DNA from 3 places in the Paenibacillus sp. HJGM_3 genome. Region 1 is predicted to be linked to each of the others. Evidence: riboswitches for the same ligand, from Rfam matches in the RefSeq annotation. Region 1 holds a riboswitch; each other region holds the start of a gene.

Evidence for each region. Region 1 has a riboswitch for cyclic di-AMP ahead of ACI5FR_RS31145 (C40 family peptidase). Riboswitches for the same ligand answer to the same signal wherever they lie in the genome.
Region 2: another riboswitch for cyclic di-AMP. It lies ahead of ACI5FR_RS17190 (TrkH family potassium uptake protein); the one in region 1 lies ahead of ACI5FR_RS31145 (C40 family peptidase).
Region 3: another riboswitch for cyclic di-AMP. It lies ahead of ACI5FR_RS07130 (hypothetical protein); the one in region 1 lies ahead of ACI5FR_RS31145 (C40 family peptidase).

Annotation. Positions count from the first base shown of each region.
Region 1 covers NZ_JBJGED010000042.1:49,841-54,001, forward strand. Annotated here, with positions in the region: gene ACI5FR_RS31135 (NlpC/P60 family protein) at 1-496, shown strand, start outside; cyclic di-AMP (ydaO/yuaA leader) riboswitch at 633-771, shown strand; gene ACI5FR_RS31140 (NlpC/P60 family protein) at 777-1,598, shown strand; cyclic di-AMP (ydaO/yuaA leader) riboswitch at 1,740-1,878, shown strand; gene ACI5FR_RS31145 (C40 family peptidase) at 1,885-2,448, shown strand; gene ACI5FR_RS31150 (CapA family protein) at 2,545-3,645, opposite strand; gene ACI5FR_RS31155 (YheC/YheD family protein) at 3,864-4,161, shown strand, end outside.
Region 2 covers NZ_JBJGED010000015.1:4,526-8,686, forward strand. Annotated here, with positions in the region: gene ACI5FR_RS17185 (potassium channel family protein) at 1-322, opposite strand, end outside; gene ACI5FR_RS17190 (TrkH family potassium uptake protein) at 338-1,678, opposite strand; cyclic di-AMP (ydaO/yuaA leader) riboswitch at 1,764-1,911, opposite strand; gene ACI5FR_RS17195 (CPBP family intramembrane glutamic endopeptidase) at 2,197-3,840, shown strand; gene uvrC (excinuclease ABC subunit UvrC) at 3,797-4,161, opposite strand, start outside.
Region 3 covers NZ_JBJGED010000005.1:15,937-20,097, reverse strand. Annotated here, with positions in the region: gene ACI5FR_RS07135 (LacI family DNA-binding transcriptional regulator) at 1-947, opposite strand, end outside; cyclic di-AMP (ydaO/yuaA leader) riboswitch at 1,227-1,389, shown strand; gene ACI5FR_RS07130 (hypothetical protein) at 1,530-1,976, shown strand; gene uvrA (excinuclease ABC subunit UvrA) at 2,051-4,161, opposite strand, start outside.

The DNA of each region.
Region 1 (4,161 bases):
AAACCCTACGGCTCTCGGCACAGTGGACGGCTGGGGCTACTGGTGGGGGGAAAAGTTCAACTCCGCGAGACGCGTGCTGCCTGACGATGCGATCAAGGGGATGGCGGGACATACGGCCAAAGCGCCGGTTATTCCGAATTCGTACGTCCTTCCGCCGCAGAAGCCCGTTCCGCAGTGGACGCCTCCTACAGGGGGGCAAACGCAACCGACGCCGCAGCCGACACCACAGCCACAGCCTTCACCATCGCCACAGCCGACACCATCGCCGCAGCCTAGCCAACCGCAAGCCAAAAAACAGTATGTCGTTACGCAGCACGGATGGGTGGGCCTGAAAGCTTCCGCAAGCTTGAGCTCCGCGGATGTCGGACGTCTGCAGCTCGGCCAAAAAGCCGAATTGATCAAAAAAGCGAACTCGTATTGGTATCAAATCAAGTGGAATGGAAAGACCGTTTACATAACGACCAACAGCAAGTATACGAAAGTGATCACCGAGTAAATAGCATCCTATTTTAACAGTAAAAGCTTAATTTAACATTAACCTGGAAACATTTGCGTCATGAATGCCCAATTCTCCCATGTTAGAATAAAAACGTTTCCAACCAATCTCAATCATTCAATAGGATTGGAAGCAAAACTAGAATAGGCCGAAGCTTCTTATAAAAAAGCACGGGGGACCCATTCCTATATGGGGTGAAGCCGCAAGAGCGGCAGGGTGATTACTCTTTGACCCTAATCCGACAGCTAACCTCGCAGGCCGCGAAAAGGAGAGGATTTACTTGAATCGCTTTGCGAAAGTAGTGTTGACAGGTGCCTTGGCACTGAGCCCCATCATCGGAGCCGTCTCCGTTTCCGCTGAAACGGCAGCGCCGACAGACACTCTGGCTGTTAGCAGCCAATTGGCTGTAGCCGCAGCTTCAGCAGACGCCAAACGGGAAAAAGTAGTCCAAACTGCACTATCCTTGAAAGGCCAAGTCCAATATGTAAATTGGCGGAACCGGCAAGAAGCCCACGCGCCGTACAAGACGGACTGCTCCGGGTTTACGTACCTGGTGTACCGACTGGCTAACGTTGGCGTAGGTTTGGTCAACAAGGACGATGACTCTCAAGCCAAAGTAGGGACGAAAGTGGCATGGGGCAACTTCAAAAAAGGCGATTTGATTTTCTTCGGCAATATCGGCAGCTCCAAGAGCTTGAGCGATGTAGGCCATGTCGGGATCTACATTGGCGACGGGAAGATGATACACAACGCCAACGGCAGCAAAGACGTCGTCATTTCGGACATTTATAACAGCAGCTATTACAAGAGCAGATTCTCTGTTGCTAGACGCGTCATTAATGACACGCAACAATCGCAACCGTCGCCACAGCCGCAGCCAAGTACGCCGCAAGCGAAGAAACAATATGTCGTTACGGACCACGGATGGGTTGGCTTAAAAGCTGCCGCAAGTCTGAACTCGGCTGATATGGGTAGGCTGCAATTAGGTGAGAAGGCCGAATTGATCAAAAAAGCGAACTCGTATTGGTACCAAGTCAAGGTGAATGGGAAAACGCTTTACATTACTACAAACAGCAAATATACGAAAGTGATCACGCAGTAAGAAGCATGCTATTTTAACAGCGAATGCTTAATTTATCATTAAACTGGAAACATTTACGCCATGAATTTGTCCTTTCTCGCATGTTAGAATGAAAAAGCTTCATCAAACCTCGATCGAATCGATAGGTTGGAAGCAAAAATTCTAATATAAAGGCCGAAGCTTGACATAAAAAAGCACGGGGGACCCATTTAACTATGGGGTGAAGCCGCATGAGCGGCAGGGTGATTACTCTTTGACCCTAATCCGACAGCTAACCTCGCAGGCCGCGAAAAGGAGAGGATTTATTTTGAATCGCTTTGCGAAAGTAGTGTTGACAGGTGCTCTGGCACTGAGTCCTATCATCGGAGCCGTTTCGGTTTCCGCTGAAACCGCAGCGCCTACGGACACCGTGGCAGCAAGCAGCCAATTGGCTGTAGCCGCAACTTCGGCAGACGCCAAGCGGAACAAAGTAGTCCAAACCGCACTGTCCTTGCAAAACAAAGTCCAGTATGTCAATTGGCGGAATCGGCAAGAAGCGCACGCACCGTACAAGACGGACTGCTCCGGGTTTACGTACCTGGTGTACCGACTGGCTAACGTTGGCGTAGGTCTCGTGAACAAGGACGATGACTCTCAAGCTAAAGTAGGGACGAAAGTGGCATGGGGCAACTTCAAAAAAGGCGATTTGATTTTCTTCGGCAACATGGGCAGCTCGCATAGCAAGAGCGACGTAGGTCATGTCGGGATCTACATCGGCGACGGCAAAATGATTCACAACCTCAGCAGCAGCCGAGACGTCACGATTACGAACATCTACAAAAACAGCTACTACAAGAGCAGATTTACCGTTGCAAGACGCGTTATTAACTAAGCAACAAAAGTAAACCAAGCGTCAGCCGCCCGTTCGGGCTGCTGGTGCTTGGTTTTTTTTGTTGCATTAGAGCATTATAAATCCAGGGATCCCCGCTTACAGAACCTTCAATCCGCTTTGGTCCGGATTCAAAGGAATGTGTCTTTTCACGTGCTGGTGCATTTTGGACATGCGTTCCCATTCGCCACCCGACGTGTCCGCAGGCTTCTTAAGCGCGCCCGCTAGCGGTACGACTCGGAAGACCGGCTTATTCCCGGATTTATACACGCGCACCCAGGTTGGAACGAAGTCCACATTCATGATTTGGGTCGTGCCGTCGTCTTGCTTGCGGACATGGATCTGGGTAATGACCCCAGTCAGCGTATGATCGTTTTTGTACAAGCGCGTGGAGATGAAGTTGCCAAGCGAGTACGCGGCAAACTTTTTCTTGCTTGCCCCGGACCGCTCCTTTACTTTATAGAAGACCGCGGGTTGAATTACATGGGAATGGGCGCCCAGAATAATATCCGCCCCATGTTCGAACATTAATTGAACGAGCTTTTTTTGCTCCGGATTGGCCGTTTTGCTGTATTCTCTTCCGAAGTGCATACACGCCACGATGAGATCGACCTCTTTGCTCTTCAGCCGCTTGATGTCTTCGACGATCCGCTTCGGGTCAATCAGGTTCACCGCCCACGCCGAACTTGCGGGCAAGGGCATGCGGTTCGTGCCTTTCGTATAGGCGAGCACCCCGATTTTGATCCCCTTCACCGTTTTGATCAACGTTTCCTGCGACTCGCTCGGCGTGCGTGCGGTACCCGTATGGGCGAGTTGATGCTCGTCGAGCACCTTCAACGTTCGCTTAAGTCCGCTCACGCCATTGTCGATACAATGATTATTGGCCGTGGAGAGCACGTCGAACTTGAGATTTTTCAATGTAGCGGCGAATTGATCCGGACAATTCAGCAGCGGCCACCCTGTCTTCGGGTTCCTCTTGGGTACCGTATAGCCTCCATCGGACCGCGTGGTTGAGGTAGGCCCAGCGAAATTCGTTTCCAGATTGCCTATCGTAAAGTCGGCGTTGCGCAAATACGAGGCCACGGGCTCGAAGATCGGATCGAAGTCATAACGTTTGTCCCCGGAAACCCGAGCCGACGCGATAATACGGCTTTTGATCAACAAGTCCCCCACCGCTGCAATTGTAATGTCAGTACTCATGGCTCATCTCCATTTGTTAGGTCAATATAGACCATCATATGATCCCGGCCCTTGTCCGGCCTTAGATATCCGCCCAGTTTTGGCGGTCTCCCTTTATCCCCCTTACTCCCTATCGGCATGGTACTCTTTTGCGGGGTATGGAATAGGATACAGTACGTCGATAGAAGCCTATTCATCAGACGTGCAACCGTTGTACAGCACACGGAGGAGATCCTACAGTGAATGGAAGAATGCACAATTATCCGGGCAGAAAATGGCTGAAGCACGAGTCGCTCTGGAGCGAAGAGGAGATTCGCCCCCATTTGCCCGAAACGGAGCTGTTTTCGGCAGACTCTTTCACCCGGATGGTCGACAAGCACCCCGTCGTCTTCCTGAAGCCGGACTTGGGCATGAAGGGACAGGGAGTTATAAAAGTAACCAAGGACGGAGACGACATCGTCGTTCGGACAGCTACCAGCACACATACGTACACGACACCGACGGCCGCCGCTCGCAAGCTGGAGCAGCTCATCGGGA
Region 2 (4,161 bases), on a different contig from region 1:
TGCCGTGCAGGTCGGACAGCGCCTTGGCCACGACCGTCTGCACCCCCAAGTCCTTCAGCAGGATCGTCGTCAGGATGCTGGACTGGATATCGTCGCCGATCGCCACGATAACGCAGTCGAAGTTGCGGATGCCAAGCGCCTTCAGCGTCTCCTCGTCCGTACAGTCGGCGGCCACGACATGCGTCAGCTTATCCGACATTTCGTCTACGACCTCTTCGTTTTTGTCGATCCCCATGACCTCGAAGCCTTGCTGGATCAATTCCGCCCCCACACTGGAGCCGAAGCGGCCGAGCCCGATGACTGCGAATTGTTTTAATTTCATTGTTACTCATTTCCCCTAACCGATAATAATTTTGCCTTCCGGGTGCCGGTACAGCTCTTTCTCCGCCTTAGGTCCAAGCGCATAAGCGAGCGTCAAGGGCCCGAGTCGACCCGCGAACATCGTAAGCATGATCAGTATTTTGCCGAACACCGTCAAGTCGGGCGTAAGTCCCATGGTGAGCCCAACCGTACCGAAGGCGGAAGTTACCTCGAACAATATCATCAGGAAGTTGTGATCCTCCGTGGTAGACAGCACCATCGACACGAACACGAGCAGGGACAACGCAACAATGGTCAACGTGATGGCCTTGTAGATGCGGTCCTTCGCGAGCCGGTAATGGAACAACACGATGTCTTCCTTCCCGCGGATCATGGCGATCACGGCCCCGATCAAGGTAGTGAAGGTCGTCGTCTTGATCCCGCCCCCCGTCGAACCCGGCGATGCACCGATGAACATAAGGATGATCGTGAAAAATTGCGTCGCCTGCCTCATCCCGACAATATCGATCGTATTGGCTCCAGCCGTACGCGGGGTAACCGATTGGAAGAAGGCGCCCCAAATTTTGCCCGTCCAATCCAGCGGACCCAGCGTAGCCGGATTCGTATATTCGAACACATACACGACAATCGCGCCGATCACGATCAGGAACGATGTGGCGGACAGCACGACCTTCGAGTGCAGCGATAGTTTGCGAGTTTTGGGGTACTCAATCGCATCCGAGATGACGATAAACCCGAGCCCGCCCAAAATAATGAGCAGCATCGTCACCAGATTCACGATCGGATCATCCACATACATCGTCAAGCTGCGGAACCCGCCGAAAATATCGAATCCGGCGTTGTTGAACATGGCGACTGCGTGGAAGATCCCGAAGTACACCGCCTTGCCGACACTCATATCGAACGACCAGCGGATCGCATACAGAAGCGCAGCCGTCAATTCGATCGTGAGGGAATACACCAGCACCTTGCGAATGAGACGTACGATGCCCTCCATGCTCCCTTGGTTCATCGCTTCCTGCAGGATAAGCCTTTCCTTCAGGGAGATTCTTTTGCGGAGCACGAGCGCGATCAGCGTCGCCATCGTCATGAAGCCGAGTCCACCGACCTGGATTAGGATCATAATGACAACTTGACCGAATACGCTGAAATAAGTGCCCGTATCCACGACGACGAGTCCCGTCACGCATGTCGCCGATGTAGAAGTGAAGAGGGCATCGATAAAGTCCAGGCCTAGTCCGCTGGAAGAAGATATCGGAAGGGACAGCAAGACCCCGCCTAACAGGATGATCCCCGCAAAACCAAGCGCCAAAATTTGCGGAGGCGTAAGTTGGAGAAACTTTTTCGTTACACTCAAGCTGGGGTCACCTCAATTGTATCCTGGGAAAAACGGGAGGAAGGCAGCAGAAAAAAGGCATCGGAAGCCCAATGCCCTTGCGGTCTGGTTCCCTGTCATAGCCTACGAGGTTAGCTGACGGATTCGGGTGGCAGGCCACCCTATTCGCTGACGATGCCGAGCATCGCTGGCAAAATTCACCCCTACTTAAATGGTTCCCCCGTTTTCCCTTGGAAATTCGGCTTTTTTGTTCAATTGATTCGTATTATAGTCCTCTTCCCAGCGTAGTACAAAGTCTTTTTGGGCCGAAATAGCGCTCGGAAAGCGTTAACACTCAGGAATTGGCGAGGCCAGAGCATTCTTTTCATCGACTAGCCTGAACTATTGAGCGGTTTCTTTCGTTTTAGCCATAATAATAGAGGTGAGGAGGGAAAGTTGGTTTTCCCGGCGAGGTGTGCTAACTTTTAATTACGAATCCCCGACCAAGTTTATCCAAGTTTCAAAATTTTTCGGAAGCGGTCTTAAAAAGGAGCTCTTGTATGCGCATATTCGTAAACCGTTATCGCTGGATCGCTTTGGCTGTGATCGGCCTCGCTCTGTTCGTCGCCACCAATTGGCTGCCTGTCGCTAACGGACGAGACGGCACCAAGCTCTCGGTCGAAACCGACCGCGCTCTGACGAAGCAGGCGGCTGCCGCGGCCGCAGAAGCGTGGGTGAAGCAGCAGACCGGCGGAACTTCCCCTTTCCGTATCGTCGGCCCGGTCTCGTTCCAGGTTGATACCGTGCTGAGCGGCTATTTAACCAAAGAAAAGCTCGCACCGGCTTATGCCGAACGCTACCGGACGCTGTATCCGGTTGAATATTGGCAGGTGGAGATGGAGAATAGCTCCGGCGCTCGTTACTTGGTGGACATCGAGATGGAAAAGGGCGCCGTGGCCGGTTGGCGCAGGCAAGCGGTCGGTTCGGCCCCGGCCAAGGAAGAGGGACAACGGATCGCGGAAACTTATTTGAGGCAAAATGCGTTACTGCCGCAATCATACACCGTGCGAGGGCCGGATTCGAAGCATCCTTACCGCTATGTGTTCACAATCCCGGGAGAGCGCATAGGAGACGCCGTACTGGAGCGCGAGGTGGAAGTGCGCGGACTAGAGGTAACCGCCTACCATGCGGGCTTTCAAGCGCCTGACGCCTACAAGGCTTGGCTGGACCGACAGGAATCGGCCTCCGGCGGCATGTCGCGCTGGAATTTGATCCTGACCGCTATCATGGCGTTAGGCGCGATCTATTATGCGATCCGGCTGCGCAAGGTGACGGCGTTCCGCCGAGGGGTTCTGCTCGCCCTGGTGTTCGTGGGGCTGTACGCCCTGAACAACTGGAACCAGCTGCCGGCGATGCAAGCGCTCGGCTTCTCCGAAAGCCCGGATCCGTTCAGCGGTCATGCGACAGCGATCGCGCTATCGATCATCTCGACCCTGTTCGCGGCTGCCTTGGGCTTGGTTACGTACTTGTCTCTCACCGCAGGGACGACCATGTGGCGGGTGTACGATGGCGCCGCCTGGCCTCGCTGGGGGGAAACCGAGTTCGGCCGGGAGACGCTGCGCTCGATGGGACGCGGCTACGGGCTCGCCTTGTTCATGCTCGGCCTGCAGGGCGTCATGCTGTGGATCGCGCAGGCGGGGTTCGGCATGTGGTCGGTGAACGACCCGAGCAGCTCGTACTACAACTTGCTGCACCCGGGCTTGTTCCCGCTCATGGCCTGGGCTGCGGCGATATCCGAAGAGGCGATCTACCGATTATTCGGCGTCGCCTTCTTCCATCGTCTGATTCGGCATAAGTTCATCGCCGTGCTCGCGCCGAGCCTGATCTGGGCGTTCAACCACACGCTGTATCCGATCTATCCGGTGTATACGCGGCTGATCGAGGTTACGCTGCTTGGGCTCCTGTTCGGCTATGCCATGCTGAAGTACGGCTTCCTGACGGCGCTCTTCGCCCACGCCGTCATTGACAGCACGCTGATGGCGCTGCCGCTCATCGGCGGTTCGGATGCCGGGCTGGCGCTCGCCGGCATCGTCTACCTGGCCTCGCCGGCGCTGGTAGCCGGCGCGATCTGGTGGTGGCACCGTCGTCGCGGCGCCCGGCTCAAGTCGTCGGGGTCGACTCTTCCCCCTGCAACGCCTTCTTGATGTCGACGGCCAGCTTCTCGCCGATTCCGAGCGACCGGAGCTCTTCGATGGTCGCTTCTCCGATTTTTTTGATCGATCCGAAATGCTTGAGCAGCGCCTTGCGCCGCTTCTCGCCTATACCCGGGATCGAATCGAGCCGGGAGGCGACCATGGATTTGGCCCGCGTCTCCCGGTGGAAGGTGATCGCGAAGCGGTGCACCTCGTCCTGGATACGCTGCAGCAAATAAAATTCCTGGCTGTCGCGCGGGAGCGGTATGACTTCCGCCGGATCCCCCATCATGAGCTGCGCCGTCTTGTGCTTCTCGTCCTTCACGAGGCCGC
Region 3 (4,161 bases), on a different contig from region 1:
TCCCTCATCTTCGTCTCATCCGTCAATCGCTTGAGCAGCATTTCAGCCGCCGTTTCCCCGATCAATTCCGGGTTTTGTACGATCACCGACAATCGATGCCGGAATAGCGAAGCGAATTCCAGGTCGCCGAACGACACCACCTCTAAGCTATCCGTTGCGACCCCGAGCTCCTTCATCCCCAGATACAACCCGAACGTCATCTCGTTGTTGGCGGAGAAGACGGCAGTCGGGGGTTCCCGCAACGACAGAAGCGATCGGATCGCCTGTTTGCCGGAGGCGCGTGTGAAATCTCCTTGAACGACCGTATCGCTCGGCATCGGGATGCCTGCCGCTTCAAACGCTTCGACAACGCCCCCGTGTCGTTCGTTCGCGGTTCTGATATGGTTGGGGCCGCCCACGATCCCGATGCGCGTATGCCCTCGCTCCAGCAAGAAAGTGACGGCATCGCTCGCCGGCGACCGGTTGTCCTCCATGACTAGATCGGCCCCGACGCCCGTGATGCTGCGGTCTACTAGCACGAGCGGAATTCCTGCCCCCAATATATGGCGCAGCTGCTCCTTGTTGCCGCCGGTGCCGGCCAGTACGATGCCGTCGACCCGGCTGCTGCGCAGCACGTCGAGCGCCTCCCGCTCCTTCTCGGGATTCTCGTCCGAATCCATGAACAGCACCCGGTACCCTGCGGACAGCAGTTTGCGCTGCAGCGTGCCAGCGATCGCCGTGAAGTACGGATTCGTCATATCCGGTACGATCATGCCGATGCTGCGGGACCGGTCCAGCTTGAGACTGCGGGCGATCGCGTTCGGCTGGTAGTTCAAGGTCTGCACGGTGCTGAGCACCTGCTGCCGGACTTCGTCGCTGACATATCCGGTTCCGTTTAACACCCTCGATACAGTAGCCGTAGATACTCCCGCAACCTTTGCTACATCTTTGATGGTCAGCTTGCGCACCTTGTCCTGAACACCTCCTAACTCTTGCGGTTCAGTTAGTTAAACGTTTACACATCTAACGTAGCACAGGATTCGGAGCCATGCAATCGGAGAAATCGGCTTCCCTCTCCCTATTAAGCAACGATGAGCTTCGTAGAGCAAAAGGCAAGATAATGAAAGTCCCAGGCAAGTTTATCCGCTTTCCTTTCCCAAATAGGTCCAATACCCTCTTTTCCTTCGCTGCATCCGGTTTTACAATGTCGTTTGTTCGTCGTATCATTTGGTTCAACAAATCCATATGTAGTCAAAACGCTGAATTCCGATCCAGGAAGCGGGGGAACCACCGGAACGAGCCGTCGCGGCGGCATCGAATCCATGGGGTGAATCCGAGGCATCCGCCAAGGTAGGGCACTCTCAAGCCCGAATCCGACAGCTAACCTCGCAAGCGTCATTGAGAGAGCCTGACTCGCTCATCCAATTCGCCACGCCCTGCACGCGTTGCGACACGGGAAGCCCGAGAACAGACATTCTCTGTTCGGGCTTCTTTTTTGTTGTACTTGTTACTCGATCTGCCCAATATGATCTGCAAAGGAGCTCCGCCTAATGGTGAAAGCAATCGAAGCGCTGCCTGACTTGAGCCAATCCGACTTAACCCTCTACCGGATCGGTTCAATGAAACTGTTCCTGTTCGATTACGATTGGTTGGAAGGCTTTGCTCCCGGGTCGGGAGAGCGGGGCTACACCGGATTGTTGAGAATGGCGGCCCGGGGTGCGGTCGGCTGGGGCTCGTTCGCTTTGCCCCGCGGAGAACAGCCGCTCGACCTCGTTAAATGGGCAGCGGTCTATACTCCACTCAAGGGCCTCTCCATCCCCGAAGCGTTTCACGTCATTCAAGGCAATCGGCTTTGCTGGGGTACGGTGAGAGGCGATCTGGTTGCCGCAGCGCTTAACGACCTGGCTGACAATATCGAATACCCTCCCGCGCACGACCCCTTCCAGCTGGAGGAGGATGAATGTTTGCGGCGATCGGTTTCGTATTTCTCGTTCTAACGGACCGCGTTCCAAACGAAGAAGCCCCCATCCGAGTACCGGATATGAAGGCTTCCTGTCAGACGTATGCGCCGTTACCTTAACACTTCTCTTAAATAACGACCCGTATGGGAGGCGTCGATCGTCGCGACATGCTCCGGGCTGCCGGTCGCAATTACTTCACCGCCCTTGTCTCCCCCATCGGGCCCGATGTCGATGACCCAATCGCACTCGCGGATGACATCGAGGTTGTGCTCCACGACGATGACCGTATTGCCGGCGTCGACCAGCCGGTTCAGCAAGATGAGCAGCTGCGCGGTATCGCGCGGATGCAGCCCGGTGGACGGCTCGTCCAGCAAATAGAGGGAATGACGCTTCGTCTTCCCGCTCAGCTCTTTGGCCAGCCGGATCCGTTGGCCCTCGCCGCCGGACAACGTTACGATCGACTGGCCCCAATGAAGATAACCGAGGCCCACTTCGTTCAGCAGCGCGATCTGTCCATCCATCTTCGTCCGCCCTTGCAGGAGCGGCAGGCTCTCTTGGACCGTCAGATCGAGCAGCTCGGAGATCGACAGTCCGTTGTAAGTGATGCGCAGCACCTCATCCTGGAACCGCTTGCCGCGGCAAACCGGGCAGCGTACCTCAAGCCCGGGCAGGAAGAACATATCCATCGGTACGACACCGAGCCCTTGGCAGTGCTCGCAGCGCCCGCCCGGAGTGTTGAACGAGAAGTGCTTCGCCGTCAGCCCGGCCTGCTTCGCTTCCGGCAATCCCGCATATAGATTCCGCATCGCGGTGAACACGTCCGTATACGTCGCCACATTGGACCGGCTCATCCTGCCGATCGGAGACTGGTCGACGGTCACGATGTTGTCGATCGCGCCGAAGCCGGTAATGCTCGCGCAGCCGTGGCGCTGCTGCTCGTCACGGCCTCCGGCGGCGACGAGATCGAACAGCAGCGTCGACTTGCCGGAACCGGAGACGCCGGTGAGGGCGACGAGGCAGCCGAGCGGGAACGCTACGTCAATATGCTTCAGATTCCGCTCGTACGCGTCGCGGACTTGGAGCACTTGACCGGTCCCCGGACGTCTCCTTCGACCTTGGGCTGCACCCAAGCGTCGAACATCCTCTTCCCGCAGGAAAGTACCGGTGACCGACTCGGGGTTCGCCATCAATTCCTTCAGCGTCCCTTCCCCGACGACCCTTCCGCCGAAGCTGCCGGCCCCGGGACCCATGTCGATCACGTGGTCTGCAGCGCGCATCATCTCGACATCGTGCTCGATGACGAGCACCGTATTCCCTAGGTCCCGCAGCTGCTGCAGCACTTGAATCAGCCCCGCCGTGTCGCGGGGGTGCAGGCCCGCGGTCGGCTCGTCGAGGATGTACAGCACGCCGGTCAGTCCCGACCCTATGATGGAGGCAAGACGCAGCCGCTGCGCTTCCCCGCCGGACAGCGTGATCGACTGGCGGCTCAGCGACAAGTACCCGAGCCCGACGTCGACAATGCGTCCCGTCCGAACGATCAAATCGTGGAGCAGCGATTCCACTTGCTCTCGGGCGTCCGGCTGCAGCTCGCCCATGAGCCGCTCGAGCCAGAAGAGTGCGTTCTGGAGCGCCCATCCGGAGATGTCGGAGATGGCTGCGCCGCCGACCATGACTTGGCGGATGGCTGCCTTGAGCCGGGCTCCATGGCAGACGGCGCACGTCTCTTCCTGGAACAGCGCCGCTTCCCCCGATTCGCCCCCCTTTTCTTTGTACCGTCTCCAGATTCCGGTTACGACACCTTCATATTTGCCTCCCGATACCGATTTGGGCGGTTTTACGTCGGGATAATGGGCGATAAATGACTCGCTCTCTACGCCATAATAGAGCAAGTCTCGCTGGACGGCGTTGTAATCCTTGAGTGGCACATCCGGATCGAACGTTAGACCGTAGTGATCGGCCGCCGCTTTCATGATGGACACGTTGTACTTGAGCCAAGCGTCGAACCAGATCGTTACGCCGCCTTCATTCAAGCTCTTCTCTTGGTCGAAGACGGCATCCAGATTTAGGCTCACGGTATGGCCGAGGCCATCGCAGCCTTCGCAAGCCCCTTCGGGCGTGTTGTACGAGAAATGCCTGCGCGTGTAGCGCTCCATCGTGCCTTCGCATTGCGGACAACGGACCGATGCATGTCCATCCTCCACCTGATCGTCTCCGACCGCCG